2 regions of the Peribacillus sp. AS_2 genome follow, and region 1 is predicted to be linked to the other one. Evidence: a T-box and tRNA genes for the amino acid it is inferred to sense, from the RefSeq annotation. Region 1 holds a T-box; the other holds one or more tRNA genes.

Region 1 (16,593 bases):
ATCAAGCCAAGAATCGACCCAAAAAACACAGCACAGATGACTGCAATCATGAATGTCTTGATCGGTCTTTTATCCGAGCTTTTCAGTGACCCGGTACCAAAGCCGATGAGCTTCGGCATTTTCTTCTTTGGCGGTGTGGGTACCAATACGATCTTGCCTTCATTTGAATCCTCAGGGAGTATCCATTCGAAACTCTCATCAGTTTGTTCCTGCTCCTGCTCCTTACTCGCCGCCTCTTGACTTTCAATTTTTTTCTCGCCAAATACTTTTTCTTCCCCATTTATTTTAATCGTTACACCCTTGCTTTGTTCCGGCTTGCCCAATTTTTTTCCTCCCCTCCAGATCATTTTTTTCATCCTATCATAGAGGGAAAAAAAAATAACAAGACTTTTGTCGTCTTGTCATTAATAGGTTTCGTCAAATTTCCCTATTCATATATGGGTAACAAAAAAGGAATTCCGTGTACTGGTACTATTGCTTCATGAACCATTCCATATCACCTCTCACGAATTACATACATCCCTCCATCATTTCATAATCTCTTGCCGTCAAATGGGGATGGTTCCCTACTGGGATATTGTTCAGGTGATTTTTGACAAATTCCTCTTGGATCAGGATGGTCCTTTAAGCTCATCTTAAAAATGTTACATACCAATGTAATAGCGAATCGCCCCAAAAATAAGCAGTCAATGTCCCAAAAACAATATACGGTCCGAAAGGAATAAGGGTTTTCTTTTTTAAGATTCCGGTCAGCAATCCGGTGATGCCAAGCAATGCCCCATAAAAGCACGCAAAAAGCAACGATAGCAGCACCAGCTTCAATCCCAATACGAAGCCAATCACTGCAAACAGCTTGATATCACCGCCACCCATGCCACCCTTACTCACAACCGCGATTGATAACAGCAGGCTAAAGCCAACCGCTGCCCCGACAATTGAATCCCACCAGGGCGTCAGTGGAAATGAGACTCTTAAAACAATAAAAATCACTATAAAGAAAAGCAGTATTTTATCGGGTATGAGCATAAAGGCGACATCAGTCACGAAGATGATCATAAATAATGAAATCAATATCCAGCCAACCAACAGTTCGCCCGACCAGCCAAGGAATATCGGAGCAGAGGCAAACAAAACACCGGTCAGCATTTCCACGGCCGGATAAAGGGGGGATATCCTTGCTTTACAGCCCCGGCATTTACCGACTTGCAACATATAAGAAATAACCGGTATCAACTCGAAGAATGTCAATGTACGCCCGCAAGAAGGGCAGGCGGAACGACGATTCGCGAATGAATGACCAGCTGGAACACTTAAACCGACAACGTTAAAGAATGAGCCTAAAATCAAGCCCAATACGAAGAGATAGATATGGATAGCCATCATTTATGCAACGTGCATGAGGATTCGATTGCATTTCTTTGAAATCCTGATATAAAAGTCCCTTCCGCTATGTAATTAACCATTGGGTTCTTCATGCTCATCCCTCCCGTCATTTTATTAAGCAGATCCTACTATTCAACATTCATATGGAATGCAATATATAATCATATTTTAACAAATAAACTGGGTGATTTGTTATCAATCACTCTATTGGAGTTTTTTCTTTTCAAGAGGCTCTTTAACAAGAGAAAAGGACCTTTGAATACATATCTTTCACCAAATCATAAATGAAAGTGAAGTCAATGACAGCCTCAATTTTACGAAAATAATAAAGACTTTTGGCAAAGGGGTTTTATATAAAAGTTAAAACAAAGTTGATTGGAACGGAAGGTACGAGACTCCTGCGGGAAAAGCGAGTCCAGAGGAGACCCCGCAGGCGCAAGGCGCCGAGGAGGCTCCCGGACCGCCCGCGGAAAGCGAGTGCCTGGAGTGGAAATCAACGTTTAAATTGCACCCCTCCCTAAAAAACTGTAGGCAAACCCGCTTTGCTTTGGTTTCCATGATAAAGTGCCTCATTGCGGTAATGCACATCCTTTAGGCATCTTCTCTGATGAGGAACTCCCTCACAAGTGAAAGGAAATGAAGGGACCCTGTAATGACAAGAATCTCTTTATCCCCCGTTTTCCTTCTGCCTTCAGTTATTGCCGCCTGCCAATCCTTATTTATACTTTTATTTGGATGATTGCATTTTTCATAAAGCGTTTTCGCATCCGTCGCCCGTTCATGGTCGAATTCGGTAATGATGATTTCCATTGCCCCCGTTTCCAGTCCATGAAGCATCTCGGAATAGTTTTTATCTTTAAATGAGCTGAATACGAATCGGTACTTATAGTCGGGGTAATGCACTTTTAGCGTTTCCTTCAGTACGTCGATGCCAGCAGGATTATGTGCACCATCAATGATCACCAACGGCTCATCCGATATTTTTTCAAAGCGCCCATCCCATTTTGCTGCCCCTATTCCTTTAAGGATGCTTTTTTCATCGATATTTTCCATCCCTACTGTGACAGCAGCAATGGCCAGTGCCGCATTCTCCATTTGATGACGGCCCAGCATCCGCATTTCCACATTTTCGATTGACCTATCGGCAAGCGCAAATGAGAAACTTTGTCCACGTTCACTTCGCTTCATATCGCTAACACGAAAGTCTTTGCCCAATTGGTAATAAGGTACGCCTAAAGCTGACGCTTTTTCTTCAATTACTTTTGCTGGTTCCCCGGCTGTGACTCCGCTGATGACCGGCGCCCCGCTTTTTATGATACCTGCCTTCTCAAAAGCAATTTCCCCAAGTGTGTTACCCAGGATGTTCGTATGTTCCAAAGAGATCGAGGTAATGATCGAAAGAAACGGCTGGATGACATTCGTTGTGTCAAGCCTACCTCCCAAACCGGTTTCCATCAAAACCAAATCGACTTCCTTTTTGCTAAAATAAGAGAATGCCATTGCAGTCAAAATTTCGAACTGGGTGGGACCATTCCCCTTGCTGTCCATCTCATGGATGATCGGCCAAAGCTTCCGGAAGACATCGATGAATTCCTGATCACTGATTTCATCCTCATTCACCTTCAGCTGTTCATTCATCCGGATTAAATAAGGAGAAGTGAAGGAAGCGGCCCGAATCCCTTGGGCAAGCAGAATTTCTTTAATATATTGCAGTGTCGATCCTTTCCCGTTGGATCCCGCAATGTGAATATACTTTAGCTCCTTGTGCGGGTCGCCTAATTTAGTTAACAATGTTTCCATCCGTGACAGGCCAAAATTCATGCCCAATCGAACTTGGCGCCGTTCAAAAAATTGATTGATTTCTTTCATGGTTGTAACCATTATCGTGGAGCCTCCTCTTTCTTTATACCGCTCTTATGCGTTAAGATTATTTTATCAATATATGTACGATTAACCTAGATGAAAGGTAGTGTTTTACCATGAAAACTTCAGATTTCCACTGCTGGATTGTCGTCAACGGCTATTTACAGCATGATAAGTTTTCCAGTTTAGCTTTGTTCATTAAAGAGGCGGCTGAAAGGAAAGATATCACGGCAACCCTTATCCGCAATTCAGATCTCATGCCCATAATCGAAAAAGGAGTGCCGCTGCTTAAAGGAAACTTTGATAAGCTGCCGGATTTTGTTCTGTTCATGGATAAAGACATTCATTTGGCGCGCCATTTGGAATTGCTCGGCATCCCCGTATATAACAGCAGTGCAGCAATCGATATATGCGACAGCAAAGCAAAAACACATCAAGCCTTAACAGGGCATGGCATACCGATGCCGAAAACCATATTTCCCCCTTTTACGTACGAAGGGATTGAAAGGGTCAATATGGATGCTTTCATCCAAATCGGCAATGAACTCGGTTATCCTCTTATCGTTAAGGAAGCATACGGTTCTTTTGGGGAACAAGTATATTTAATCCAATCAGAGGATGAGTTACTGAAGACAGTCCGTGATCTTGGCCACAAACCATTTATCATCCAGGAATTCATCGAGCACAGTAAAGGTCGGGATATTCGCGTGAATGTCGTGGGCAATCAAGTCATAGCAGCGATGCAACGTCATTCCGAGCAGGACTTCCGAGCTAATATGACTGCCGGGGGGCAGGCTACACCATATATCCCCACCAGTGAAGAAGCACAACTTGCCATTCGATGTGCGCAAATTCTGGGTGCCGACTTCGCTGGCGTCGATTTGCTGTTTGGTGAAGAAGGTCCGCTTCTGTGCGAAGTGAATTCGAATTCGCATTTATTGAACATTTATGAATGTACTGGCATCAACATCGCCGATAGCATGTTCGATTATATCTTGAAAGAATTAGGAAAAGGAAGTGCATCTGATGAAAAAACAAGCAGGCTGGTTGATTTATAACCGTGAGGATGCCTTGAAAAATAAAGGATACATAGATTGGATGCTTGACGAAGCCAGTAAACTTGAACTTGATTTACACTTTCACTTTCGGGAAGACCTTAGTATCGGACATCGCTTCAACAATTTGTATGTGGAACATGAGATGCAGCCAATTTCATTGCCGGACTTTGCCATCGTCCGGACCATCGATCCTTTTTTCACTAAGCAACTTGAGCAATTGGGGATTGCTTGCTTTAACTCCTCCTTCGTATCGGAAATCGCGAATGACAAAGCAAAGACGCATCAATATTTGTCCTCGCTGGGGATTCCAATGGCCGATACCGTATATTGTAACGGAAGGCCGAGTGCCGATGACATGGAGCTCCCTTTCATTGCTAAAGAAACAAGCGGCCGCGGCGGGAAACAAGTATTTCTAATCGAGCATGCCGATGATCTTGCCCAGCTGAATGATGGGAATTGGATAGTTCAAAAACCTGGCTTATTCGGTAGGGATATCCGCGTTTTTGTGGTTGGTAATAAAGTGAAGGCTGCTGTACTCAGGGAATCCGCTTCCAGTTTCAAGGCAAATTATACGCTGGGCGGATCGGCTTCGCTATATGAGCTGACTGCATCTGAATTAGCCCTTGTTGAAAGAGTAATGGGTTCATTTGATTTCGGCCTGGTCGGTATCGATTTCATATTTGCCGAAGATGGCAGCCTCATGCTGAACGAAATTGAGGATGTCGTCGGGAGCCGGACATTAAGTGCACTAAGTGATATGAATATCGTATGGGAGTACCTTACATTCATAAAAGAAAGCATATCCTCTTCTTAAATAGCATCTAAACAGAAAAAGGATGAACCGGCTTCAAGCTGGTTCATCCTTTTGTTTTACAGTTGTTTCAGTTCGCTGATCCTGTGGATTACAGAGTCGCGTTTTTCGCTATAGTCTTTTTCCTTGGCACGTTCTTCTTCGATGACGCTTGCCGGCGCCTTTTTAACGAAGCCCTCGTTGCCTAATTTTTTCTGTACACGCTCAACTTCTTTATTAAGTTTGTCGAGTTCTTTTTCAAGACGTTTCACTTCTTCGTCAATATTGATCAGTCCTGTAAGCGGAAGGATTAGTTCTACGCCAGTTACGACAGCTGTCATGGCTTGAGCAGGCTCTTCGACTTCGATTCCGATCGTCAATTGTTCAGGATTACAGAAACGCTCGATATAGCTGCTGTTTTTCTGTAATGTCACTAAGATGGCCTCATCTTTCGCTTTTAAAATCAAATTGATTTTTTTGCTTAACGGTGTGTTCACCTCAGCACGGATATTACGGACGGAGCGGATGATTTCAACAAGCAGCTTCATTTCCTCGGCTGCAGCTGTATCAGTCAACTCTTCATTCACTTCCGGCCAAGCGGCAACAGTGATGGACTCACCTTGATGCGGTAGGTTCTGCCAGATTTCTTCGGTAATGAATGGCATGAACGGGTGTAACAATCTCATTGTGTTATCCAGTACATACGCCAAGATCGAGCGCGTCGTTTTCTTAGCCGCTTCGTCTTCTCCATATAGCGGAAGCTTCGCCATTTCAATATACCAGTCACAGAAGTCATCCCAAATGAAGTTGTATAGCACACGGCCCACTTCACCAAACTCATAACGGTCCGCAAGTCTGGTTACGTTGGAAATCGTTTCATTCAAACGCGTCAAGATCCATTTATCGGCTACAGACTTCTCACCGCTTAAATCGATTTCTTCATACGTCATGCCATTCATATTCATCAAAGCAAAACGTGATGCGTTCCAAATCTTATTGGAGAAATTCCAAACTGCTTCGACTTTTTCCGTACTATAACGAAGGTCCTGGCCTGGCGAGCTGCCCGTAGATAAGAAGTAACGCAGGGAATCGGCACCGTATTGATCGATGACATCCATCGGATCGACACCATTGCCTAGCGATTTACTCATCTTGCGCCCCTGTTCGTCACGAACCAGTCCGTGGATCAGCACATCTTCAAATGGTCGTTCACCTGTGAACTCAAGAGCTTGGAAAATCATCCGCGATACCCAGAAGAAAATGATATCATAGCCTGTTACAAGTGCCCCGGTTGGATAGTAACGTTGGAAATCGACACTGTCCTTGTCAGGCCAGCCCATAGTCGAGAATGGCCATAATGCCGAGCTGAACCATGTATCAAGGACATCTGTATCTTGTTCCCAGTTTTCAGCGTCCGCCGGCTCCTCATGACCTACATACACTTCACCTGTTTCTTTATGGTACCAGGCGGGAATGCGGTGACCCCACCAAAGCTGACGGGAAATGCACCAGTCGCGGATATTTTCCATCCAATGCAGGTACGTTTTCTCGAAACGGTCCGGTACAAAATGAACTTTTTCCTCATCGGTTCCTTTTTGAAGCTCAACGGATGCATCAGCCAGCGGCTGCATCTTAACGAACCATTGCGTCGAAAGATATGGTTCAACAACAGCACCGCTTCTCTCTGAATGGCCTACTGAGTGAAGGTGATCTTCGATTTTGAAGAGTACTCCTTCTTCCTGAAGGTCCTTGACGATTTGCTTACGGCATTCAAAACGGTCCATGCCTTCATATTTACCGGCCTTTTCATTCATCGAGCCATCTTCATGCATGACAAGGATGCGCTCCAAGTCGTGACGGTTCCCGATTTCGAAGTCATTCGGATCATGAGCAGGAGTAATTTTGACCGCGCCTGAACCGAATTCCATATCGACATAATCATCACCGACAATCGGGATTTCCCTGCCTGTAATTGGCAAGCGGACCTTTTTGCCGATCAAGTGTTTATAACGGTCATCTTCAGGGTGTACAGCAACAGCAGTATCGCCAAGCATCGTTTCTGGACGGGTGGTGGCAATTTCAATTTCACCCGATCCGTCAACCAATGGATATTTCATATGGTAAAATGCGCCCTGCACATCTTTGTAAATGACCTCGATATCGGATAACGCCGTTTTCGTTGATGGATCCCAGTTGATGATGTATTCGCCGCGATAAATCAAGCCCTTGTTATAAAGCGAAACGAACACTTCGCGCACTGCTTTTGAAAGACCTTCATCCAGGGTGAAGCGTTCACGGGTATAATCAAGTCCAAGACCTAGCTTTGACCATTGTTCACGGATATGGCTCGCATATTCCTCTTTCCATTTCCATGTCTCTTCCACGAATTTTTCACGCCCAAGGTCATAACGGCTCACGCCATCCGCACGAAGTTTCTGTTCTACTTTCGCTTGAGTGGCAATACCGGCATGGTCCATGCCTGGTAACCATAAAACATCATAGCCTTGCATCCTTTTCATGCGTGTCAATATATCTTGAAGTGTCGTATCCCAAGCGTGGCCAAGATGCAGCTTACCTGTAACGTTAGGCGGCGGGATGACAATCGTGTATGGTTCTTTTTTATCGTCACCCGTCGTTTCGAAAAACTTTCCATCAAGCCACCATTTGTAGCGGCCTTTCTCTATCGTCTGCGGATCATATTTAGTCGGCATTGAAATTTGGTTCTCTTCCATATAATTTCCTCCTTTTGGGCATAAAAAAAACTTCCATCATCTCAAAAGGACGAAGGAAGTTGTTCGCGGTGCCACCTTTTTTCCGAAAAAGAAAAGAATCCCTTTCGGCTCTCAAATCGGATAACGGCTCTTCACCGGCCTTCGCTACTAAGAAGTTCACGAAGACTGCTCGCGGACGACTTCGGATGCTGCTGCCTGGAAACCTCGCACCAATTTGGTTTCCTCTCTGAAAAGTGCATTTCATCTTACTATTTCCGGTCTTTGCATTGATTTATATTCATATGTAAAAACATTGAATGCATATAGTATATAGTACAAAAAACATGGGGCTCCAGTCAATCATCTTTTCGCTTACTTTCTCAGGAATCATCCCATTTGATGCATTCATGTTCATTTTCTTTATTTTATCCTCCAGAAACAGTGAATGTGACGGCTGTTTCACCTTTTTCACTGCCCACCCATAGAATATAAGAAGTCCTAAAAAGGAAGGTAATAATATGAAGCGAAGATATACTCCCTATACTTTACCGCCTTGGGTGAAAAAATTCCGCGGTGTCTGCCAGCAGTTCATCGTCCCCTTTATCGTATTCCAAGGATTACGTACACTGATTTTCCCGACTTTTTTCGATATGCTCCTGCTTATCGCGTTTATTTTCCTGGCCATGTCTTTGTATTTCGAATGGATTTAATTATTCCCTTACAGCAAAAAAATATACATGACTGGAGATGATCCAATCATGTATATTTAGCTTGGGGGTGATTGTTCTTCTTTGGCAGCCTCGGCAGCCGCCTTTTTCTTCTGTTCGATTTCTTCGATTCTCATCACCATATATTCAATATTTTTCAATAGCCAAAATTGCCGCTGAAGTTGCGTGACATTATCAAGCTCTGAACGATGGCCCCTGCCATCGGAATAACCCTTCACTAATTCCAAAGCTGATCCAGGGAATGCCAGATAACTTTGCATGAGCAATAATTCTTCTTCTTTTAACGGAAAATAACGAAAATAGTTATATAGCCAGTCAACACAGTCATCGCATTGGACAGGATAGGTCCTGGCCGCTTTAACGAGAAATGGCAGTAAATCGAAATGCGGCGGAGCCGTATTCGAATTCTCAAAATTGATGAAGTAGCCATATCCCCGCTCATCATAAACGAAATGCTTCAAAGAAACCTTTCCGTGCGTTACCACGGTTCGAACCTTTTCACTATCCTTCGTTTTTTCATACCAGGTTTCAAACTTCTTGATCGAGTACTTCAGCGCCTGTGAAATATCAGTGTAGAAAGAACAAACCGTCAGTTCGAAAGGAGACATATACCACTTCTTTTCACAGCTGACAATATACTCTTCTATAAATTCCTTTTCGTTATTCCAGGCATCAAGCGTCCGCTCATAATGTGCTTCCCGTTCCTCAATATCCACTTGTATTTCCTTAACGGAAAGTGTATGCATCCGAGCAAGCTCCCTGAACAATTGCTTATGCTTTTCATCGCGCTCCCCGTCCCTTTCATCATTGAGCCAGGGCATCAGGTAATACAAACGTCCATTATGAAGAACGGCGTAACGCTGATCCATTGTTTGATAAATGGGAACGATTCGATTATAGCCGCGATGGTACAGTTTTTGAACATTTTTGATAAAATCAATGCCGTTATGCGGTGACATGGATTTCAAGGCAAAAGTACCGCGATCACTGTATACTTTTTTTACACGCCCGAAGTCCTCAATATATTGTACATACATGGCATATTCCTTCAATACGGTCTCCGTGTCCCGATCCCGATTGGCAGGCTGCTGATTCTCGTTTTCCCTCACGAGACTCACTCACTTTCTCTAAAAAAACTAAAAAATCCGCTTCCTCTAGCATTTAAAAAACAGGAGCAGAGCATATGCCCTGCTCTCTGTCCCGGTCAATTCTTATACGCAACCGCCTTCGGTATATAAATGACTTGCCCTTCATGAACGTTCTGATTCGACTCCAATTCATTGCTGAAAAGGATCGATTGAACCGTAACATCATATCGTTGAGCCAAGTCATCAAGCGTTTCCCCTTGCTGAACAATGCAAACCTTCATCCTTACCAGTTCTTCTTCTTGTTTCCGTCCGAATAAATCCATGATGGAAAGCTGCTTTTCATCATGATCGGCCGTTTCTTTTTCATCACGTTCCGCTGCTTGTTTCCTGCCTTTGAAACTCTTAACCTCCTTAGCCGGAGGCGCAGGTCTTTCCCTCTTTTTGAATAGATCGCTTATGGACGAATTGGATTCCTCTTCCTGCTCCACCTTCACATTCTCATTAAGGATAGGACCCGCTGTAACGGCATCGTCTTCCTGCCGGATGACATCCTCGGTTTCTACATTTAAAACTGGGCTACTTTCATGATTGGTTGCTTGACTTGGCTCTTCTTCTACTTCTTCTATAAATGTCACTCTAGGAATCTCCAAGGAATCCTGCCTGCTTGGTTCTTCCTCCAATTTTGCCTCTCCCATGGAAGGTACCTTTTCCGGGGAGTCAGGCGGATCACCAATTACTTCTTCCTCTACAGCTTGAGCTTCTTCCTGTCTATGCACTTCCGTTTCCCATTCCTCCTCTTCAGGATATGGTGAAACAGGAATTTCAAAAACGGGAGCATTATGCTGATCGCTTAAATAAATCGGTTCCTCTTCTTCTTCTTCATTTGCTTCAGAAACCCGTTTTGACTCTGCAGAAAAAGGCGCGTATAACTCTTCTTCCTCCTCATCACGGAAAACGGGCTGAAAATCCGGGATTGGCGGCACTGCGGCTGCATAAGGAATATATGACTCATTTTCCCCATCCGTTTCTTCCTGATCCTCCGTTTCCCCAACTTCCTGCTCAGTATCAAACCGTTCTTCCACATATGAATCATTATAGATTCCGGTTATCAAAAGGTCCGCCTGCAATTTCAAGCAGTTATGCTCTGGCATGGCATAATCAAAGCTTTGAATCGAGACATCAACCTCATCCAAAGAGGCAATCCGATTATTCGGAATCGTTATATCAACCGGAAAACGGTGTGTGAACTCATTAAGTCCATTGGGATGCCTCTCGACCTTTTGAACCGCTTTTGGCAAAAAGGTCTGCGAAAACTCCTCTTCTTCACCATTTTGCGAGTCTTTGTATTCACCGCTTAAATCCAACGAGCCTCGTATAAAAACATATTGATCACTTTCTTGAATCGACACATTTGGATCAAGGGAAATAGAGTATAGCTCAGCCACTTCCTGTCCCTTCTGGAACCAAACGGATTCCTCTAAAGAAAATCGTAAATACGATTCATTTTCTTGCGACAAGACAACTCCTCCTTTCAGCTTCATGAAACGGTACCTATACCAATATCAATCTATGAAGGGAGGAAGCTGTTTATTCCTTAATTCATTTGCAGCTCTCCTTAGATATTCCCTGAATTAAAAGAAAGAGGTTCAATTTTCAGGCTAAATCAAGCGGGAATAACAATCAGCTTGAAAAACCCGCTCGGCATACCGCCATATTAATTCCCAACAGCCTATTAATTCTGCTTTCTACCAATTATTTAGACCATCTCCAATTAATTCGGCCGTGACGTTTAATTCGGTTCTTACAAATACGGATTGAATTCAAAAAAACTGGCTGCATTTCTCCAAAAGTTTTTGGAAAAATGGCAGCCAGTTCAAATTTATCATTATCGAATATCGCGGTAGCTCCTGAAGCTTTGAATCATTTTTTTAATTTGGCAAAAGCCTGTTCTGCGGCAGAAATGGTTTTTTCGATATCTTCATCACTATGTGCAGTGGAAAGGAATAACCCTTCAAACTGTGACGGCGGCAAGTAGATGCCTTGATTCGCCATTTCCCTATAGTAGGAAGCAAAGAACTCTAAATCGGATGTTTTTGCTGTATCATAGTTTACGACATCTTCATTAGTAAAGAAAAGTCCAATCATGGAGCCGGCACGGTTGAATGTATGGGGAACACCGTACTTATCCGCTGCCGCTCCAATTCCTTTTTCGAGCATATCCCCTTTTCGGGTGAACTCAACATAAGATTCTGGAGTCAATTGGCTCAGCGTTTCAAGGCCGGCCGTCATGGCAAGAGGATTACCGGACAATGTTCCCGCTTGATAGATTGTCCCACTCGGGGCTATTTGTTCCATGAATTCGCGCTTGCCTCCGAATGCTCCGACAGGCAAGCCGCCGCCAATTACTTTCCCAAGGCAAGTCAGGTCAGGTGCGATGCCAAAATAGCCTTGTGCACAATTATAGCCGACACGGAACCCTGTCATGACTTCGTCAAAGATCAATAAAGCCCCGTATTGGGTCGTCACTTCACGTAAGCCTTCGAGGAAACCAGGTTGTGGCGGGACCACACCCATATTCCCTGCAACAGGTTCTACAATGATACAGGCGATGTCTTCGCCAAATTGTTCAAACGCATATTTGGTTGCAGCAAGATCATTATATGCTACGGTAATCGTATTTTTTGCAATGCCTTCCGGTACACCTGGGCTATCCGGTAAACCTAATGTTGCAACGCCGGAACCCGCTTTGATCAGCAATGAATCGCCATGGCCATGATAGGAACCTTCGAATTTCAGGATTTTATCACGGCCTGTAATGCCTCGTGCCAGCCTTAGCGCACTCATCGTCGCTTCGGTTCCTGATGATACCATCCGGATCATTTCAATCGAAGGCACCCGTTCCATGACCAGCTTGGCCAGTTCATTCTCAACCAATGTAGAGGTTCCAAAGCTTGTACCTGACTCCGCTACTTTTTTCAATGATTCCACGACACGGTCATTCGTGTGACCCAGGATGAGCGGTCCCCATGAAAGAACATAGTCGATATATTCATTTCCATCGATATCATACATTTTCGAGCCTTTTCCACGCTCCATGAAAATGGGATCCATGTCCACAGATTTGAAGGCACGTACCGGGCTGTTCACGCCGCCTGGCATCAAATTTTTTGCTTCGGCAAAAGCTTTTTTCGATTTTTCATATGACCGCATGATTCAATCCCCTTTTTCCATTACAGGTTATATTTTTTTATCATTGATTATCTTCGTTAATCCAGCGTGCTACCTCTTTTGAAAAATACGTGATGATCAAGTCGGAACCTGCGCGTTTCAAGCCTGTCAGCATTTCCATCACTATCGCTTTTTCATCAATCCAGCCGTTTTGGGCAGCAGCTTTGACCATTGAATATTCACCGCTGACATTATAGGAAACGATCGGAAGATTAAAGTTATTCTTAACGTCCCTGATGATGTCCATGTAGGAAAGGGCCGGTTTCACGATTAGGAAGTCCGCACCTTCAGCAACATCGCTTTCAGCTTCACGAAACGCTTCAAGGCGATTGGCGGGATCCATTTGGTAAGTTTTCCTGTCGCCAAATTGCGGCGCACCATTCGCGGCATCACGGAATGGGCCGTAAAAAGCCGAAGCATATTTCACCGCATAGGACATGATCGGAATATCTTCATAACCCGCTTCATCCAGACCTGCACGGATGGCCGCAACGAAACCGTCCATCATATTGGAAGGCGCAATGATGTCCGCGCCGGCCTCAGCCTGGCTGATTGCCGTTTTGGCAAGAAGGTCAAGAGAAGCGTCATTAAGGATTTTTTCCCCTTCAACGACCCCGCAATGGCCATGGCTTGTATACTCGCAAAGGCAGGTATCCGCTATGACAATAACTTCAGGATATTGTTTTTTAATAAAGCGGGTTGCTTCTTGCACAAGTCCGTTGTGATGAAATGCCCCTGTTCCCTGTTCGTCTTTATCATGATCAAAAGGGACACCGAATAAAATGACTGATTTAATGCCCAGACTCACGACTTCATCCATTTCGGCACCCAGATTATCCATGGATAGCTGATAGATACCTGGCATGGAGTTGATTTCATTTTTCACATTTTTCCCGTCGATGACGAAGATCGGATAAATCAAATCCTCTTTATGCAATTGTGTTTCACGGACTAAAGCCCTCATGCCAGCACTTGCACGTAAGCGGCGGTGGCGATTGAATGGAATGTTTTTCATTTGAAAGTTCCTCCCTGTTTATTTCTTTTCAAGATAAAGCGTATTAACTCCGCAACCATGGCATCCGTCGTATAAACATCTGGACAGACATCGACGGATAGCCCATGTTTTTCAGCCGTTTTAGCGGCAATCGGCCCGATTGCTGCGATGATGATCCGGTCTATGTATGTATCCAATTCATGGCTTTTCATGATCTGTAAAAAATGATTGACCGTCGATGAACTCGTAAAGGTCATGATGTCGATTTCATGGTTCTTTATAAGCTGCACCAGTTTTTTTTCACTGCTTCGAGGAAGCACTGTATGATAAATTATCACTTCATCACAGATTGCTCCAGCTTCATTGATCGCCTCCGCTATAACCGCCCTTGCGAGATTTCCTTTTGCCAGCAACACTCGGGCACCCGGATCTAGCAGGGTATTGAACTCCGCCACGAACCCTTCGGCAACAAACTGAGCTGGAACGAAATCCGCCTTATAACCATGCCGTTTCAGGGCCGCTTCTGTTTTGGAGCCGATTACGGCTATTTTCGGAAGCTTCAAAGGCTGGTTTCCAAGAAGCCTAAAGAAGAAATCCACCCCATTTTGACTGGTCAGAATGATCCAGTCATATGTATGCAACTCTTCAAACCGCTGATGCACATCTTCCATATGATCTGGAAGGGTGAACTCAAGCAATGGAACAAGAAGCGGCGTTCCGCCATTTTTTTCGATCGACTCTTTTAAACCATCTGCCTGTCCTTTCCCTCTGGTGATCAATACCTGATAATCCTTAAGAGGTTGAACTGGGTTCATTACTGATCAAGCTCTTCTTTTACGCGATCGATCAATTCTTTACCGCCCATTTCGCTAATCTGTTTGGCAGCAGCATGCCCAACCGCCTCTGGATCAGCACCTTCAACCATTTCTTTATATATCACCTTTCCATCCGGGGCAGCGACCAAAGCCGTCAAGGAAACGGATCCATTATCTTTTGCCACCGCAAATCCGGCAATCGGCACCTGGCATCCGCCTTCCATTTTATCCAAAAAGGCACGTTCCGCTTCAACCGTCCTTTTCGTTTTTTCACAGGTCAATTTCGCAAGTTCCGCCAGCAGTTCTTTGTCGTCTTCACGGCATTCAATGGAAAGAGCTCCTTGTCCAACTGCCGGAATGCAAATATCTTCATCTAAAAACTCCGTTACGATGTCCTGCTCCCAACCCATTCTTGATAGTCCGGCTGCCGCTAAAATGATAGCATCATAATCTTCCGTTTTCAGCTTATTCAGACGGGTATCGATATTTCCGCGAATCCATTTAATTTCAAGGTCCGGCCTTCTAGCCAAAATTTGCGCGCCACGCCGCAAGCTGCTTGTACCTATGATGGAACCGGGCTTCAGTTCGGAAAGGGTTTCATGGTTCTTTGATATCAAAGCATCCCGATGATCCTCCCTCGGTGGTATGCAGCCGATCGTCAAACCTTGAGGCAGCACTGCCGGCATATCCTTCATACTATGTACGGCCATATCAATTTCTTTATCCAGCATCGCTTGTTCGATTTCTTTAACGAATAAGCCCTTTCCGCCAACCTTGGAAAGTGTTACATCAAGGATTTGGTCACCCTTTGTGACAATTTCCTTCACCTCGAACTCGTATGGGACCCCAAGTCCTTTAAGTTGATCGATCACCCAGTTCGTTTGGGTGATCGCTAATTTACTACGTCTTGAACCGACAATTATTTTTCTCATAGTTTCCTCCTATGTATTCCAAAAGTGGAATGTTGAAAGGCTTCCGAAAAGGAAAAAGTTAATTAACACAATCATGAAAGATCCAATATTCAGAAAGGCTAGCGTCCTTCCATACATTTGTTTCCGAATTTTCAAGTATAAAAACACACTGTAAGCAATAAGCAAAATAAATGAGCCGATGATCTTCATGTCCAGCCAGGATACCCCAGGGACTTTTATATAAGCCCATTGAATCCCGAGGATGAGGGAGACCACCAATAATGGAACACCTATAACTGCGAGGACATAGGACATATGCTCGAGCTTTGTTAAATCGCCGAGTCGAAGCAGGCGTTTTCCCCACTTCTTCCGTTTCAATAAATCATATTGAATTAAGTATAAAACTGAAAAAACGAAAGAAAGCGTGAATGCCCCATATGATAGGATCGCAAAAGTGATATGTATGAGCAATAGCTCTGAAACCAGGCGCTGTGCAAGCACTTGAGATTCTATCTGAACAGGTGCAAAGGTATGGATGGCCATAACCATGAAACCTAATACATTCGTAAAAAAGACCGTAAAATCGACTCTTAGCAATCGGTTAATGATCAATGATAGCGATATGAGGACCCATGCATAAAAATATAAGCCTTCAAAAATCGTCAATACCGGGAACCTTCCCGTTTTCAACACATACAGAAACAAAAAAATTGTTTGCAGCACCCAAACAATAGAAAGCAACCAGAAGGCGACCCTGTTCGCCTTCTGGTTATTATTAAGGAAATCAATAAAGTATAAAAGCATACTGATGGCATACAGTAAAACAGTGGCTTCATGCAATCTTGTCATTAGTAATTCCATATCTACCTCATTACTGGACAGGAACTGGATTCAATAGGGATGACTTGGAGCTGTTCCGTTCTTTTTCATCCCCAACCAGCTGGTCTTCAATCAATTCCTCTAAATGGAAGATTTTCACGAAATTATTTAATTGCTCTTTTGCATTCGGCTCATCTGCCAGCTC
Region 2 (16,593 bases), on a different contig from region 1:
TTCGGCTTGTTTGGAGCCTGTTCCACATCGATGGAAGGGCTTGCTCTAGCTGCCTTCATCACTAATTATGGCGGTGCTAACTATGTGTTGACAGGTGCATCGAGCCACAATGCAGCTGTTGAAAAACAATTTCGCTATCCAACTGAATATGGCGGGCAAAAACCACCTACAGCCCAATGGACGATAACCGGAGCGGGGGTGGCGCTGGTTGCTCCTAATGGAAGCATGCAAGGGGAATTTCCCCATATTGTCTCCGCCACTATCGGAAAGGTCATTGACATGGGATTGAAAGATCCTTTCAATATGGGGGGAGCGATGGCCCCGGCGGCCGCCGATACGATACTTGCCCATTTCAAAGATACTGGTTTGACCCCGGATGATTACGATTTCATCATTACCGGTGATTTAGGTCAAATAGGGAGGGAGACAGCTCTTGACTTATTAAAGCAAAAGGGCTGTGATATCAATCAGGAAAAATTCAAGGATTGCGGGTTGATGATTTTCAAAAAGGACCAGCCTGTTTTGGCTGGCGGGAGCGGTGCGGGATGTTCGGCAGTGGTATTATACGGTCATATACTGAATGAAATGATTTCCGGCAAATATAAAAAAATCCTCCTTGTCGCAACAGGAGCATTATTGTCGCCGCTTTCCGTCCAGCAAAAAGATACGATTCCGTGCATTGCCCATGCTGTAGCAATTGAATATGGGATGAATTCATGAAAAAGGAGGGATTTCGATGTTAGCAATGTTTTTTTGGGCCTTTGTCATCGGTGGCTTGATCTGTGTAGTCGGCCAGCTTCTTTTCGATGTTGCTAAGCTGACACCGGCACATACGTTAAGCTTGTTCGTTGTAATAGGAGCTGTTCTTGGCGGATTTGATTTATATGAGCCGCTTGTTAACTTTGCCGGTGCCGGAGCAACCATACCGATCGTTTCGTTCGGGAACTCGCTGGTGAACGGGGCGATGATGGAATCGGAAAAACATGGGCTCGTTGGCGTACTGACAGGTATGTTTGAAATTACGAGTTCCGGTATCTCTGCAGCAATCGTTTTTGGATTCATCGGAGCATTGGTTTTCAGGCCAAAAGGGTGAAACAAGGGGAAATAGGCAGCTTGGAATAGGACATGGCCTATACATATTTGTCCAGACCTACATATGTTATCAGTAAGCTTTAGCGAGAGCGAGGTGATATGTATGTTTGGTTTTGGTGGCTACGGTTGTTGTGGCGGCGGCGGTTATGGATACGGCGGCGGTTATGGCGGAGGATACGGTGGCGGAGGTTCCACTTTTGCGATAATCGTTGTATTGTTCATCCTATTGATCATTGTAGGGGCTTCTTTCTGCTAAGGCGTAAAAGGAATAGGCAGAAGAAGCCTATTCCTTTTATTTTTTTTGTATGGGCCAAGCACTTTTTTCTGATAATGCCATAGGATAGGTACAGAAAAGGGAGGGGCTTAAGTATGGATAATAACTTTTTTAAAAACATAGAAGGTAAAACCGGCGTAAATATGAAAGATGTATTAGAATTGGCAAACTCGCTGCAAGGAGCCAACTTCAAAGATGAAACAACGGTTAGAAACGTCATTAAGCGTGTTTCAAAAATAGCGAATAAACCGGTCAATAAGGAAACTGAGGATAAAATCGTTCATTCCATCGTAGCTGAAGGGAATAAACTTGATTTCGGGACGATATCCAATATGATAAATAAAAAATGAAAAAGGGCCTGCTATTATGCAGGCCTTCAGACTGCAGACAAACTTGAAAGAAAGCGAGTTTGTCTGCAGTTTTTTAAACTAAAAAAGTCCATTTGCAAGATTTATAGCATCGGCTTTTGGTCAAAGCTTCAGAAAACGTGATGGATGGGCAGTCCGTCCGCGTCTAGTTTGCAGGATGGAAAGGTAAAGGTCCTTTTTAGCCCTGGTTGCCGCTACATAGAGCAATCGTCTTTCCTCTTCAAGAGGGGATAGTTCCCCTTTTCGGTAAGATTCAAGTGCGAAATCATGAGGAATGCTGCCATCGACAGCAGCAAGGACATATACGGTTTGATATTCAAGCCCTTTGGAACGATGTATGGTGGTAAGCTGTATGGCGTCCTTAAAGTGTTTCGAAAGCTGTTTAATCTCTTGGACCATCGCAGTCATATGATCGACATGTTCAATGAAAGCGGCGACGGTTGGAAAACGATTTGCCGCCACCTTTAAGTCACGGATGTCATCGGATCCTTTTTCCAGGTTCGCATCATTACCGCGTTTTTTTACATATTCCTGGTATCCTAAATCTTTCTCGATGATCTCTAACGCTACGAGTGGCGACATAATTTTTAAAGACCGAATCTGTTCAGGAATCGTTTTTAATTTTCGTTCTTGAAAAGCATGTCCAGTCTTAACAAAAGCAAATGCATCGATGAAGTCACAATCCTGCAATATTGTCATTGCTTTTAACTCTTGTAATATACTTTGCTTTAAGAATAGGGAGGAAAGGACTTCAGATGCTGCCTTGCTGTCATGCGGGAACAAACTCAAGCGCATAAAGGCAAGCATGCCGCGAATGACCTTGCGCTGATAAAACGAATCCGCATCCTTTTCAATGACGAATGGCAGATTGGAAGCGGCAAGACGTTCAAAAATGGCCCTGGACATCGTGTGTGTCCTGTACAATACTGCAAAGTCCCCAGGGTTTGCTCCCTTGGATATTTTCTCTTGGATATCGGATACGATCATCGTCGCTTCCAATTCTTCATCATAAGGATAAAATAAAACAGGTGGATTTCCTGAATCATGCTGTGCCCTCATCTTTTTCTCCATCCGGTTCTGGTTTCGCTTGATCAAGCGGTTCGCAGTAGCGACAATTTCATGGGAAGAGCGGTAATTCTCCGTCAGCTTCACCACTTGGGATCGAGGGAAGTCATGATTGAAATTCAAAATATACTTCGGATCGCTTCCGCGGAATGAATAGATGGATTGGTCATCATCTCCAACCGCACATACATTTTTTGATTCAGCAGAGAGGAGTTTTATCAATTCATATTGAACTTTATTGATATCCTGGAACTCATCTACCAAAAAATAGTTAAACCTTTGCTGATATTTCTTTAAAAAATCTGGGTGATTTTTTAAAAATACATAACAGCCTACAAGCATATCATCAAAATCATACTTCCCTGTTTGCTGTTTATATTCTTCATATTTCTTATATAAAAATAAACACGATTTCTCCCAATCGTCCTTAGGTTGAATATCTTCTGGAAAGGCCAAAGAGTTTTTCCAAAGCCCGATTTGTTGAAGGGCCTGATCATATGCAAATTCCTTATCATCAAGTTCCAATTCCCTGCCAGCCTGTTTCAATACCTTTTCTTTTTCCCACTCCCACTTCAATAGGAAATCGCGCTGCCATTTGGCTGGTTCGTGGAAAATCAGGATTTTATAAAAGATGCTATGAAAGGTCCCGCTAACGATTTGAGAAACAAGGGAGGGCGTCATATAGGGATAACCGAGCAGACGCTGCTGCATTTCCTTTGCGGATTTCGCCGTAAATGTTACAAGCATGATACTTTTGGGATCAATCTTTTTCACTGTGAGCATATAGGCAGTGCGTACCGTCAATACGCGGGTTTTCCCGCTGCCTGCTCCTGAAAGGACAAGGATGGGTCCATCGATCGTCATTACCGCTTTGAGTTGCTCTGCATCGAGAACAACCCCTGAAGAGGATAATTCTTGAAAGTATGGTTCCTCTGATTGTGCCATGTCATATGGTTTATCTGAATATTTCGGATTGCCGGTTATGGGGCGGCTTTTAAGGAAAGGTTCGGTAATGGTTTTCGTTTCAGTAATGGTTCGTGATGTTGGAATCCTAAATCCATTCTGTTCCATATATTCTAAGGGCTTATCTACATTTATGGATTCTGAAATTGGCATTTCACAGGGTCCCTGCGATGGGTCGCTATGATAAAAATAAGGTGTCTCATGGATTCCAATAAATAATTTCACTGGTTTATGACAAATGATACAAGAAAGCTGATCACGTTTTCCTTTTTCAAAAAGTGTCTGCAGCTCACCAGCTGAAACGGTATGTAAATGTACGATTTCATTGCCAGATTTTGCTTGATTCATATAAATGGATACCTCTAATCTATTAAAAATATCGGCAATACTCATCATACCAGAAGATTAGGAAAAAAGAATGTGGAAATCATGTTTAAATATTGTTCTGGCAGGGGAATTAAATGACAACATAACTATTTCAATATAAGGAGGGGTTACTATGGGATATATAGCACCTGTCACACAATTTGATTATATTCAATATGCCAACCGGACGGTCGAAGCTGCAGGGAAAGTAAGAATTGTTAAAGGAGCGGCACCCATTCAACCCATCCGTTTTGATCAGGTGTTGGAAAGGGAAAGCGTTGAAGGATTAAATCAAATTCAAGATAATGTTCGGGTAAGTGCATATGGAGCAGGCACATATCAACATGAAATGGGCAGGAGCGTCAGGAAAGATTTAACGGCTGGAATGACAGGAAAAGGCAGGTTCATCAACGAAATTGTCTAGTTCCTCCAGAAAGACAAAAGAGGACACGTGAAGTGTCCTTTTTGTACTGACTTCTTAAAGAATGTCTATTTCCACGATTAGGGCTAACAATAGTTGCAATAAAAGTTGGATGTTTAGAGCGATTTGTGCATCAGTTGTTGTAATGTCGATATCACGGCTGTTTTCAACAATTGTTTTTTGGCGCGTGATTTGTTTAACATTAGAAGATTGGATTAATTGTTGAGTGATCTTATCAGCATTATCAGCATCTGCAACGGAAATGCTTACGATGACCGCAATTGCAGCTTGTAGAGCAGCTTGTAGTGAGAGGGCCGCTTTAACATCCGTTGAAGTGATATTTACATTACAAGAATCTTTAATGTAAATAAGTTCTTCAGAAAGCTGAACTTGATTATTATCCTGTCTTGCATCTTGGTCAATCTTTGTGTCATCGTCGTTACAGAATCCTGAAAGGGGATGCCTGGAAGCGGAATCTAGAGCCGACCATGACCTTTCAGAGTCATCATGTGTGTTACAATTGCTACGATATACATTTTGGTTCATGTTGTTTTTTCCTCCTTAGGTTTTATTCCCTATTAAAATATGCTTTGATGGTTAATCGGGTTGGACGAATAAATCAGTTCATTCGTCTATTTTTTAAATACTTAGAGAAAGTATTAGTGTGTGGGGATGAATAATAAAGAAGCTGGAGCTTTAGGAATGAAATGTAAGTGCTGCTATGTCTCGGTTTACTTATTTCTCGCCAGCAAGTAAGGTGATTAGGTGATATGGTGCGTCATTTATTTTTGGAATCCGTGAATTTGTTGTGAATGGAATTGGTAACTGGATTAACATCATGTTCCGTGATGTTCTTTTCTTGGTTTATGATTTTTAGTGATTGCTCTTGTAAATAACGAACGGTTTCTTTAAGGTTGTTTCTCTCTTTTTCAGTTAGATCGACCTTTTCCTTTTTGAAACCATGTTTTCTCAAAGTCCTCGAAACCAGCAGCTCCATCAGTCTTTTTTGAGACTCATCCAGGTTAAAATCATTGTTACCCATAAAATTTTCCCTCCTTCTTGCTTTCTATATATAGACTATGTATTTTTGATGAGATTGCCATTGAACGGAAATGGTTTTTTTCATAAAACGATAATTTAAGTCCATGAACGAACAAAAAAAGCTGTCCAATCAGAAGACTGAAAGGACAGCTTTTTTATATCAAAAAATGGTTTTCTTCATCGTTTTATGAGGAATGCCAGCATCCATGAATTCGTCGGAAACGATCTCATAACCTAATTTTGAATAAAAAGGGATGGCATGCACTTGGGAATCAAGCTTTAATTGAGGCACTTCCTGCTGGATTGCGTATTCCTCAATAGCATTCATGATCATGGCGCCGGCACCATTCTTACGGCCCGATGACAGTACACAAATGCGCTGTACTTTACCGATGTTGTCAATGACCCTGAAGCGGCCAGCACCGATTGGCTGATGCTGCTCATCATATAAAACGAAATGTGTGGAATCTTTTTCATATTCATCGATCTCTTCTTCAAGAGGGACGTTTTGTTCTTGGACGAACACTTTTCTTCGAATCATATATGCGTTTTCAAGCTCTTGGCTGTTCTCTGCGATTTTTACAAACACGAAATCATTCAGCTCCTAATCTAAATGTTTCATAAACGGTCCATGCCCCATCTTCAAGTTGATACAGCAAGTGAACTCGTTTCACCTCTTCTTCATGGCTGATGTCAAGCATGCTTAATTGGCCTAAAACATCAGAATGCTCATTATCGGATAAATCTTGAGCGATTGTAATATGCGGGACAAATGCATGTTCACTTTCACTTTTTATGAAATCCTCATTGTTAAGCGCATCATGCAGCTCTTGAAGCCCTTCGGATAATTCTACTTTGAAATAAATCGTATTGCTTACGGGTTGGAAAGACTTCGTTTTGGTTACGCTCATCGTAAAAGGTCTGCACTTTTGAGCAATGCCTTTTAATTGTTCCGCGATTGTTGAAATTTCCATATCCGTCGCTTCGAACGTTGGTTTAAGCGTTAGATGCGGTGGTATGAAAGCATACTTCGTATCATACCGTTTGCGATAGGAGTTAGCTAAATCTTGAAGTTTTTTTGAAGGGAAAATTGCAACACCATATTTCATAAATAAAACCTCCTGATATTTTTTATTGTTGTATTATAGTTGGACATGTTTTTTTCTTGAAACCATCCCAAACAGATGATTTCGAGTAATTAGAACATTTCCAATAGTGCTCGTTTCAAATCTGCCTGCCAGTATTTCCAGGTATGATTACCTTCAAATTCTTCATAGAAGCAAGGAAATCCTTTTTGGTTTATTAATTTATGCAATTCCCTATTTGGTTCTATGAAGTTTGCCTTATTGCCATCCGTCGTCGGTACATCCGTTTCACCGGTCCCGATCACATGGTAAAGTTCGAGGAGATGCGGATCCTCAAAATTACGTACAGCATCCATTACTGCTTCATTGGCAAGCGGGGACTGCATGATGCATTTACCGAATGTATGCGGATACTGCAAAGCGGCCAATAGAGAAACTGTACCGCCAAGAGAGTCACCGATCAAAGTTCGACCATGTCCCATTTGATAGGTTGGGAATTCATCATCTAAAAACGGAACTAGTTCATGGGCAAGAAAACGTATGTATGCAATATGCTGTTCCCCGTCCGGATGATATTTGCGCCTGCGGTCAAAGCGGTCTTTATAAGGAATGCCGACAATGATGATATTCTCGATCTCATCGTTCCCTAACAGTTCATCTGCTACCCGACCGATTCGGCCCATTTGAAAATAATCACGGCCATCCTGAGCAATCACAAGCGAATATTTATACAATGGCGAATAATTAGCAGGCAAGTAGACAAGCAATTCCAATTCTTCTGCTAAAGCTTCGCTTTTAAACATGTACTCTTTAATTGTGCCTTTGCGTAAACTCATTCTCCCGCACCTCAATGATAATTAATAATGAAAAACAACTTACTTGATTATTTTAGCATAGCCTTGCAACTTTTTCCCGCGACAAGAATTTGGAATATAAAATTTTCGTTCTATTTTCTAAAAATTTAAATTATAAGGTGCTATAATACAAGGATATAGAAAAATAATACAAAAAAAGGTGGCGAATAAAATGGCAGATGTACACGTGCACAGCAGGGAAGTGACAAAGGCGGCTAAACGAACATTATTGGAGCGTGGTGTCAGTGTGGAGGCAATTGCAAAAATCGTTTATGAATTGCAGTTCCCGTACAAGGCTGATCTTAAGCTGGAGGAATGCATCCACAGCGTTGAGCGTGTCCTGTTGAAAAGGGAAATTCAACATGCCATTTTAGTCGGTGTGGAGCTGGATAAACTGGCAGAGCAAAAAAAACTATCAGAACCCCTGCAATCGATTGTTGAATCGGATGAAGGGCTATTCGGAGTGGATGAAACGATTGCCTTTGGTGCAGTACTCGGTTATGGAAGCATTGCTGTAACAACCTTTGGCCATTTGGATAAAAATAAAATAGGCGTCATACACGAACTTGATAAGAAGCAAGAAGGAATCGTGCATACCTTCCTGGATGACATCGTTGCAAGCATTGCCGCGAGTGCCGCCTCAAGGTTAGCTCATCGTCTGAGAGATGAAGAGGAATCGTTAACTGAACAGGAAAAGGACATCCAGGAAGAAGAAGAGTTAATAGGTTGAACCTTGAAGAGCAATGTTCAGCCAGACCTGTAAAACCTGGCCTTAATGAGGCGGGCAGAAAGGATGTTGGCTACTTTAAATGTCCGTTTTGTCTGCCTTAGAAAACAGAATGCGTGAATATGGCCTGGATAAATTTCAAGCACCTGGATTTTCCGTTGTGTAATCTTACCTTGTTCGGAGAGATAAATTATTTCTAATGGAGCATTTTCTTCCATATGTTTACGAAGTATATATTTCATTCCCGGTCACTCCTTTGCTGACTTGCTTGCTATCATTATATGCGAACATACGTTTTATATGCAAGTGAAAAGCGAATGTTCGTTCTGTCTTGTTGTGGGGTGAATGGAAGAAGATGAAATTATAACTTTTTTAATATTATATGTAGAGTTTTTAACAAAAAAACAATTTATGTACTCAATTTCTGACCTTTCTTCTAACAGTCCTCTTAGAATCTCAGTAGCTAGGTTCTTCATCAACCAAAACTGAAGTGCGATTATACCTCACCTCATTTTCAGATTGAGAATAAAGAATATGTTTCCCCGATAATATCCACAAAAATACCTTCCTTATTGTTAACGACCACCTTCTTAATAAGATATATAATCCAGTAGATTTTTGCTGTTTAAGTTAGATATATTTTCAAATTTGTAACATATGTACAAACATCTTTTCTTTTAATGAATAAAATAACCCGAAAATAAAAAAGAAAAAGGTGATTATAATTAAAAATCATAATTCCATTTCACATTGTAATTCCTTTATAGACACCACATATCTTAATAAGAAATGTGTGCAAAAGAAACCGGATGATTGTCATAGCTGCCATAAGAAACACAATGACTGTATATGTCACCAAAAGAAATCGGATGATTGTCATAGCTGCCATAAGAAACACAATGTCTGTATTTGCCACCAAAAGAAACCGGATGATTGTCACTGTTGTCATAAGAAACACAATGACTGTATTTGTGAGCAAAAGAAAGATGATGACTGTCATTTGTGCCATAAGAAACTCTGTATTTGTCATCAAAAGAAACCGGATGATTGTCATTGTTGTCATAAAAAACACAGTGACTGTACCTGTGAGCAAAAGAAAACCGATGACTGTCATTTGTGCCATAAGAAACATAATGACTGTCACTGTGACAATAAGAAACATAATCTAGTAAGAGCATCTGCGTTCAGGGCTAATAAGAATACACCACAACTATACGAAGCAGCGTTAACTCCCTCTGTAAAAGTTTTATTCCAAACTGAACAGTTTGATTTAGCGGATGAATATAATCCGCACATATCAACATTTATTCCAACTAAGGATGGAATTTATGAGATAACAGCAAAAGTCTCGTTTTGTCCGTCAAAAAGTAAAAGCAATGATTCCTCAAAAAACAAAAAAGATAATTGCAAATGTGATTATTGCAGTAAAAATAGTTGCAACTGTGATTATTGCAGAAAACATCATCCTTCAAAAGACAAAAAAAGGAGTTCTTCAAAAGAAGGATATGTCGCATCCATTTCCATTAACGTAAACGGAGATAATTTAGATATTGTTAATGACTTCTTGGAGAAATCAAGACCTATTGGACTATCGGTTACTACAATCCTTCAGTTACAAGCAGGAGATCGGGTACAAGTATTATTTAGCGCAGATGCAAACGGAGAAATTTTAGCAGAAGCATCTTTAACAAACTTTCAGGCTGCTAGATTCCCTTCTCCAATGTAAAGATCTTTCTGCTTTAGTCTTAGATTGAGTAAATGGACATCATATTTGTTAATTAAAGTCGAGTAAACGTATGATTAGGAGCCCTGGATTCTCCTTGAAAAAGGTGAGGTAGATTCTATTCCGAGAAATTTGGGGGTCAGATCGTACTTTCAGGGATTAACGCCTAAGACCACACTTTACGGAAAAAAACTTTTTTAGCAAAACTACTTGTTTTATTTTGAATACCACTATATAATAAATCTTGTTCAGAAAAGAAGTCAGCAACTAAGTAAGTTTTAAACCAAGCTCTATAGAGCTTGATTACATACGACTTGTTAGCTCAGTGGGAGAGCACTTCCTTGACAGGGAAGGGGTCGTGGGTTCGAATCCCTCACAGGTCATCAACTGCCAAAGGCTCAAATCCTTGATATAACAAGGGTTTGGGTCTTTTTTTTGTTTTTAAAGATATAGGTCATAATGTATTATTTACTCAATTGGTGGCGTAATGGTGGCGGATTGAGAAGGATTTAAACGTACTACAGGTCAATTATTTGTAATAATTAATATTTCAAGGAACTGTAGGTAAAGCTTTTTGCTTATTCAGCTAACGATGGAGGTTAAAAATAAGACCGTATTTTTGGCTTTTCTTTAAAAGGTACATAATCATATTCTTCGGTAAAATCCAGTTTACTATAATGTGTTGGATTACTCACTACTGAATACCATGCACGGGAATACTTCCAGGAAGCCCTGAACATGACGCATGAAGACTATGCAAAATATCAGCAAACGATGTTTCTTGGCTTGAAAAGTATAATACAATGCCTTCACTTAAAATGATGGTAGAACAATATAGAGAAGAATTACAACCCTTACCCTCCACTTCAGTATTATATAGTAAATATTCCCTTTGTTTTTAACGGATGATTTTAATACCTCAACAGTTTATTATATTGATAAAGGATGAAGTATTTAATCTACTACTATAATTTGGTAAGTCTTTAAAAGGGAAGTGATTGTTAAATGCTTTATATAAGCGATATCGAAAAGATAATTAAAAACACATTAAATGAGCACAATTTGGATATTATTTATGAATTTGACAATAATCTAAGTGCACCTATGAGTTATAACGTATCGACCAATACTATAAAATTCAATTACCTTCAAGTTAACGGTTATAAAGGGAAAATTAGAATAAAAGAGACAGAGGAAGACTTTGTTAAAATTATTCTTTATCGTATGATTGGTTATTATTTAGATTTTAAGAAAAACAAACATGATTTAAGGATTTTAATGTATGGTCACGAAGAAGAAAAAGAAAAGCTAAAATCTGAAATAGAAACTAATGCTTGGGATTATGGGAGAACATTAATACCTGAACAACTATTGGAGTCATATGATAAAGTTCGTGAATTGGATAAAATGTTAATAAATTAATGTACTCTAAGAAAATGGAGACCCGACTTTAAACTAAAACAAGAAAAAGAAGCCTCCTTGGAGAATCTCTCTGGCTGAATTTTGAGTGAGAAATTAAACTGGTATCCAATAAGACAAGACCCAGAGAAAGAAGAGTTGTCTTAGAAAGATTGATGAATAAACAAAGAGAAAATCAAGTTCAAAGTTCGTGCTCGACTTTTAAGAGATATCGATTGCTTGACAAAAGAAATACACTGGACTGAACATACCTCTGAAGAGAGGTTTTAATGAACAACATATACTAGATAAAGAGGAAAGAGATTATTGGTCAAGCGGCTCCAGAGAACGATTGTGTAGATAAGTATTATGACCTGCTCATCCAACGATTTGTTCATGGCAGTAATTTAGATACAGCAGACCATAATTACGATGTTTTTATCCAGCCAAACTTGAAGCAATTTAATCGAGACCAATTTCTTGCTATATAAGATGGTATTAACAGAACCGTCAATGTTATGGGCATAGATTTGGATGCTTAGTGCTATCATTGTAATTTCGGTTTTATTAATATTTCCTTTTGTATATTTGATTTTAGGAACTGAGATATTTGGTGTTTAAGTTTTTGATAATACTGATGATCTTTCTTCGATTAACAGGAGCTTTAGTAATATAGGTGTAATAAAAGAGAGTACAAGATGGTATTATCCCCTTCAGGTAGACAGAGAAAAAAGAGAACATGATAAAATGTTCTTAACTGTCAATCTGGAGGGGATTTTTTGTATGGCAAAGAAGGGGCAAACGTTTCAAGCGTATACAGAAGAATTAAAGAGAGAAGTGGTTCGTCTGAAAGTGGAGGAAGGTTGGTCATATCGCCTGATTCGTGAGCGTTTTGGTATTAAAAGTGATGCACAGATAGCCAGTTGGGTGAAGAAAGTGCAGAATAACGAGTCTTTTGAAGATCAACGTGGTGTATGGAACCGTAAGAATTTTTCTAGTGTCGAAGAGGAAAATACCTATCTAAAAGCGCAGGTGGATTATTTAAAAAAGCGCAATCCAAATCTACATGGGAAGGAATGGTCCTGAAAGCCGAAAGGTTTCAAATAATCGATGGTTTGAGGAAAACGTACCCACTTTCGTGGCTATTAAAAATCGCTGAAGTTTCAAAGGCTGGATACTACAAATGGCGGAGGACACATTCTGCTCGTTCTTTGCGACTTGAGAAAAATTTATGGATAAAGGAACATATTTTAGCCATCCATAAGCTACACCCCTACTACGGATATAAACGGATGACTGGAGCTTTGTCCAGAGAAGGAATCGTTGTAAACCACAAGCGTGTTCGTCGATTAATGAGAGAGTTGGGGGTCCAATCAGTCATTCGGAAGAAACGCCCTTTCTACGGTCGAAGAGGGTCAGTTGTATTTCATAATGTCTTAAATCGTGAATTCTACGCAGAGATGAGGTTTCATAAGTTAGTAACAGATATAACCTATGTACGGATTGGAGACACGTTTGCCTACCTTTCCGCCGTTTTAGATTTGTATAATAATGAAATTGTTGCATGGGAAGTTTCTACACGAAATGATCTTGAATTGGTTCATAATACGCTAAACCAGCTAAGGGACAAGCCGTTTAGCAAGGGGGCTCTCCTGCACTCAGATCAAGGATTCCAATATACGACGAAATCATATGAAAATCAGGTGAAGGAACTCGGCATTCGAGGAAGCCACTCTCGTAGTGGCAATTGTCACGAAAACGCGTGTATAGAAAGCTTCTTCTCACATTTAAAAACAGAAAAGTTATATTTAACATGTCCAAAAACAGCAGAGCAAGCTTATCTAGCTATTCAAGAGTATATAGAGTTTTACAATACGGATCGCTTTCAAGAGAAATTCAACGGCCTTTCCCCAATTGAATATCGAGAAAAGGCCGCAGCTTAAAAAATACTCTTTTTTTATTGTCTACTTGACAGGGTTATGTACAAGAAGTAGTCTCTTTTATTTATACATAATTAACATTAATGTTTCAAAAGCCTAAATAAATGGACAGTCAAAGGGGACACCCATAAATGAGGTCCCCCTTTCATAATGTATTACGGTAATGAAGTTTTATATTGTTCCATTAAATCACCTGCATATAAGCTTGTTATCATTAAGAAAATGGCAAGCCCAATGTATATTGAGAACCAGATGACTTTTGTTTTGAGACTCGATGAGTAATAGGATTTCTCTTTATCCCTAATTTCAGTTTGTTCTTGCACTTCTTTAAAGAACTTTGCTGCTATTCGTTCATAGGTGCCTATATTTTCAAAATCGGTCGGTCCGTTCTGATATTCATTCGTATTAGCAGCATTCATTAAGGATCTATACATATTTAATTTCACCTCGGTCAGCTGTTTTTCTTTTAGTTTATTATCATCAAATAGCGGGATATGCCAACTCTTCATGTTGTTAAACTTTTCATATTGTTGGCTCGATTCCATATTCCAAATATTAACCAGGCGAATTTTTTCTTCATCTGTTGCAGCTGCATATTGTTCTAGTTGCCTTAATCCAAATTGATTCAATTCTATGATGATGTCTCTTTGATTTCTTGTTGTCTCGCTACGAATTTCTTTCCACCACTTAGAAATGCCCAATAATAAGAAAAGAATTAAGAATGGATTTGGATGGAGAAATAAATATACAACCATCCCGATAATCCCTACTACCCAAAGCTTTGTGGAGATGACTCCCACTATACGTCCTCCATCAAGAGGGTGCACAGGCATTAGATTAAATAGGTTAATCATGGCTCCAAGTGTAATAACTAAAAGCCAAAATGGATTTTCCGTCATCATAAATAAGGGGATGGCTGGTAGAAATGCTAATGTACCTAATAAAGGACCTCCGAAGGCAAGATAAGCTTCTTGGTTAGCATTCTTGGGTTCTTCCTTAAGGGCAATTAATGCTCCGACAAAAGGGATGAAAATGGCATTGGATGTTTTGATGCCTTTTCTCTTTGCAGCAAGTAAATGCCCCATTTCATGGATATAAATTAGATAGACTAGGGCTACGGCAAATTTCCAACCGTAAACCAAAGCATACGCTCCTAATGAAACGAAAATAGAAATCAGGGAACCTACTTTTGCTAATTTCAATAGCGCAAACAACCATTTCATTTTTCCAAGGAAAAATAACCCGATTGCCCCCAAACCTACCCATCCTTTTTTCGATTTAGATTCTTTCAAAATGTACCTCCTAGAGTAAATGGGAAAACAGATGACCCGAGTGACACTATGTCTATCTGAGCTCCTTCTTGATTTATGATCTTGCTAATATCCTTATTATATCGTATTGGATAATCCATTTATTATCATCTCAGTGATATTTTTCTAGAATATTAACATTCAAGTATTACATTTTTTTATAATTAAGATAGAGTTCTTTCCTTAATATTTAGGGCCCTAACAGGTCATCAACTAACAAAGGCTCAAATCCTTGATGTCACAGCATATCCAAATATCATTCCTGTGTGTTTTTATGCATTGCACAAAGTGGCACAGAAACTGCTGTGAAGGTGAATCGTTCGTTGCATGACGCTAGCCACTTTGGTACACTATGCAGAAGTGCATTTCAGCTAGGATTGACTATCGAATGATAGATAAGATGCTGTCACCTTTACATAATTCATGGTCTTTGTAAGCGGTGGGGTGCTCCCGAACGAAATATGGTACAAAACCTTAACAATATAAAAGTTTTTCTAAGAAGACCATCTGTTCCCTCATACAGCAGGAGTTGTATGGGGGCTTGTATTTTATTGAGAATTTTCTGTTTAGATGAAATAAGGAGGAAGCAATGAACAATTATAAATTGACCATTCAATATGATGGCGGGCGCTATAAAGGCTGGCAGCGACTTGGTAATAGTGATGATACGATCCAAGGGAAAATAGAAAATGTATTAACGGAAATGGCAGGGGGAAAAATCGAGATCATCGGATGCAGCAGAACGGATGCCGGTGTACACGCCCTTGCTCAAATCGCCAATTTTAAGATCGGTGAAAATCTGACTGAAGTTGAAATCATGGATTATTTGAATAGATATTTACCAAGAGATATCAGCATTGTCGAGGTTACGCTAGTCCCTGAACGTTTTCATGCCCGTTATAATGCTAAGGATAAAACCTATTTGTATAAGATCTGGAACGAGCCATATACAAATCCTTTCATGCGAAAGTATAGTATGCATGTAGAGGAAAAGCTGGATATCACTAGAATGAAAAAAGGATGTCAATATTTTATAGGTGAACATGATTTCACTGCTTTTTCAAATGCAAAATCCAAGAAAAAATCCATGGTGCGTGAAATATATTCCATTGATATAGAAGAAAATGCCGGCTTCATCGAAATTACGGTGCGAGGCGATGGATTTCTTTATAATATGGTTAGGAAGATTGTCGGGACGTTGATAGAAGTAGGGTTAAATGAAATAGATGCTGAAAATATACCAAGTATTATAGAGTCAAAAGAAAGAATCCAAACGGGCCGTATGGCGGAGGCAGCTGGGTTATACTTGGTAAAGGTTGATTTTTAGACCGGATATTGATGCATGTGTTAATGAATGTAATGTGTACAGGCAGTAGAAAAAGGGAAGTAATAGGGAAGAATGGTAAAGCGGAAAGTACGAAAGAAGGAGAGATTTTCATGAGATTAGCAGGAAAGAAAATAATCAGTCTTGTGCACCATGATTTTGAAGATTTAGAGCTCTGGTATCCGATTTTACGTTTAAAAGAAGAAGGGGCGATCGTTCATCTCGCCGGAGAAAAGTCGAATGAAACATACATTGGAAAATATGGTGTACCAGCCATATCTGATTATGAGTATGGCAGTATCAAGGCTGAAGAATATGATGCCATTCTTGTACCGGGCGGTTGGGCACCCGACAAAATTCGCCGGTTTCCTGAAGTGATATCACTTATCCAAAGCATGGAAGAAAATAAAAAACCCATTGGGCAAATTTGTCACGCTGGTTGGGTGTTGATATCCGCGAAAATTTTACAGGGGAAGAATGTAACGAGTACACCTGGCATTAAAGATGATATGGAAAACGCAGGGGCAACTTGGATAGATGAGCCCGTCGTCGTAGATGGAAACCTTGTGTCAAGCAGGCGTCCGCCTGATCTGCCGGATTATTTAAGGGAATTGATAAACGTGATTGAAAAGGGTTAAATCT

The links. The T-box of region 1 lies ahead of OTG27_RS16415 (valine--tRNA ligase). A T-box ahead of a tRNA ligase gene usually reads a tRNA of that ligase, here a tRNA-Val.
Region 2: it encodes a tRNA-Val, which carries the amino acid that the T-box ahead of OTG27_RS16415 (valine--tRNA ligase) is inferred to sense. The anticodon was not compared.

What each region holds. Positions count from the first base shown of each region.
Region 1 is NZ_JAPTGA010000008.1:215,397-231,989, reverse strand. It holds gene OTG27_RS16440 (hypothetical protein) at 1-323, opposite strand, end outside; gene OTG27_RS16435 (prepilin peptidase) at 631-1,383, opposite strand; gene OTG27_RS16430 (bifunctional folylpolyglutamate synthase/dihydrofolate synthase) at 1,975-3,264, opposite strand; gene OTG27_RS16425 (ATP-grasp domain-containing protein) at 3,363-4,304, shown strand; gene OTG27_RS16420 (ATP-grasp domain-containing protein) at 4,273-5,118, shown strand; gene OTG27_RS16415 (valine--tRNA ligase) at 5,175-7,826, opposite strand; T-box leader at 7,869-8,097, opposite strand; gene OTG27_RS16410 (hypothetical protein) at 8,324-8,515, shown strand; gene ysxE (spore coat protein YsxE) at 8,572-9,642, opposite strand; gene OTG27_RS16400 (LysM peptidoglycan-binding domain-containing protein) at 9,738-11,138, opposite strand; gene hemL (glutamate-1-semialdehyde 2,1-aminomutase) at 11,542-12,831, opposite strand; gene hemB (porphobilinogen synthase) at 12,872-13,864, opposite strand; gene OTG27_RS16385 (uroporphyrinogen-III synthase) at 13,861-14,658, opposite strand; gene hemC (hydroxymethylbilane synthase) at 14,658-15,590, opposite strand; gene OTG27_RS16375 (cytochrome C assembly family protein) at 15,600-16,430, opposite strand; gene hemA (glutamyl-tRNA reductase) at 16,441-16,593, opposite strand, start outside.
Region 2 is NZ_JAPTGA010000004.1:423,854-440,446, reverse strand. It holds gene spoVAD (stage V sporulation protein AD) at 1-720, shown strand, start outside; gene spoVAE (stage V sporulation protein AE) at 737-1,093, shown strand; gene OTG27_RS10050 (YjcZ family sporulation protein) at 1,196-1,348, shown strand; gene spoVIF (sporulation-specific transcription regulator SpoVIF) at 1,462-1,716, shown strand; gene OTG27_RS10040 (ATP-dependent helicase) at 1,837-4,110, opposite strand; gene OTG27_RS10035 (hypothetical protein) at 4,262-4,552, shown strand; gene OTG27_RS10030 (spore coat protein) at 4,607-5,095, opposite strand; gene OTG27_RS10025 (hypothetical protein) at 5,328-5,591, opposite strand; gene OTG27_RS10020 (GNAT family N-acetyltransferase) at 5,751-6,179, opposite strand; gene OTG27_RS10015 (YjcG family protein) at 6,184-6,699, opposite strand; gene OTG27_RS10010 (alpha/beta hydrolase) at 6,789-7,511, opposite strand; gene OTG27_RS10005 (phosphatidylglycerophosphatase A family protein) at 7,702-8,259, shown strand; gene OTG27_RS10000 (hypothetical protein) at 8,277-8,498, opposite strand; gene OTG27_RS09995 (hypothetical protein) at 9,002-9,265, opposite strand; gene OTG27_RS09990 (hypothetical protein) at 9,257-9,982, shown strand; tRNA gene OTG27_RS09985 (tRNA-Val) at 10,291-10,362, shown strand; gene OTG27_RS09980 (hypothetical protein) at 10,985-11,401, shown strand; one part of gene OTG27_RS09975 (IS3 family transposase) at 12,161-12,419, shown strand; one part of gene OTG27_RS09975 (IS3 family transposase) at 12,419-13,320, shown strand; gene OTG27_RS09970 (site-2 protease family protein) at 13,473-14,609, opposite strand; gene truA (tRNA pseudouridine(38-40) synthase TruA) at 15,217-15,954, shown strand; gene OTG27_RS09960 (type 1 glutamine amidotransferase domain-containing protein) at 16,065-16,589, shown strand.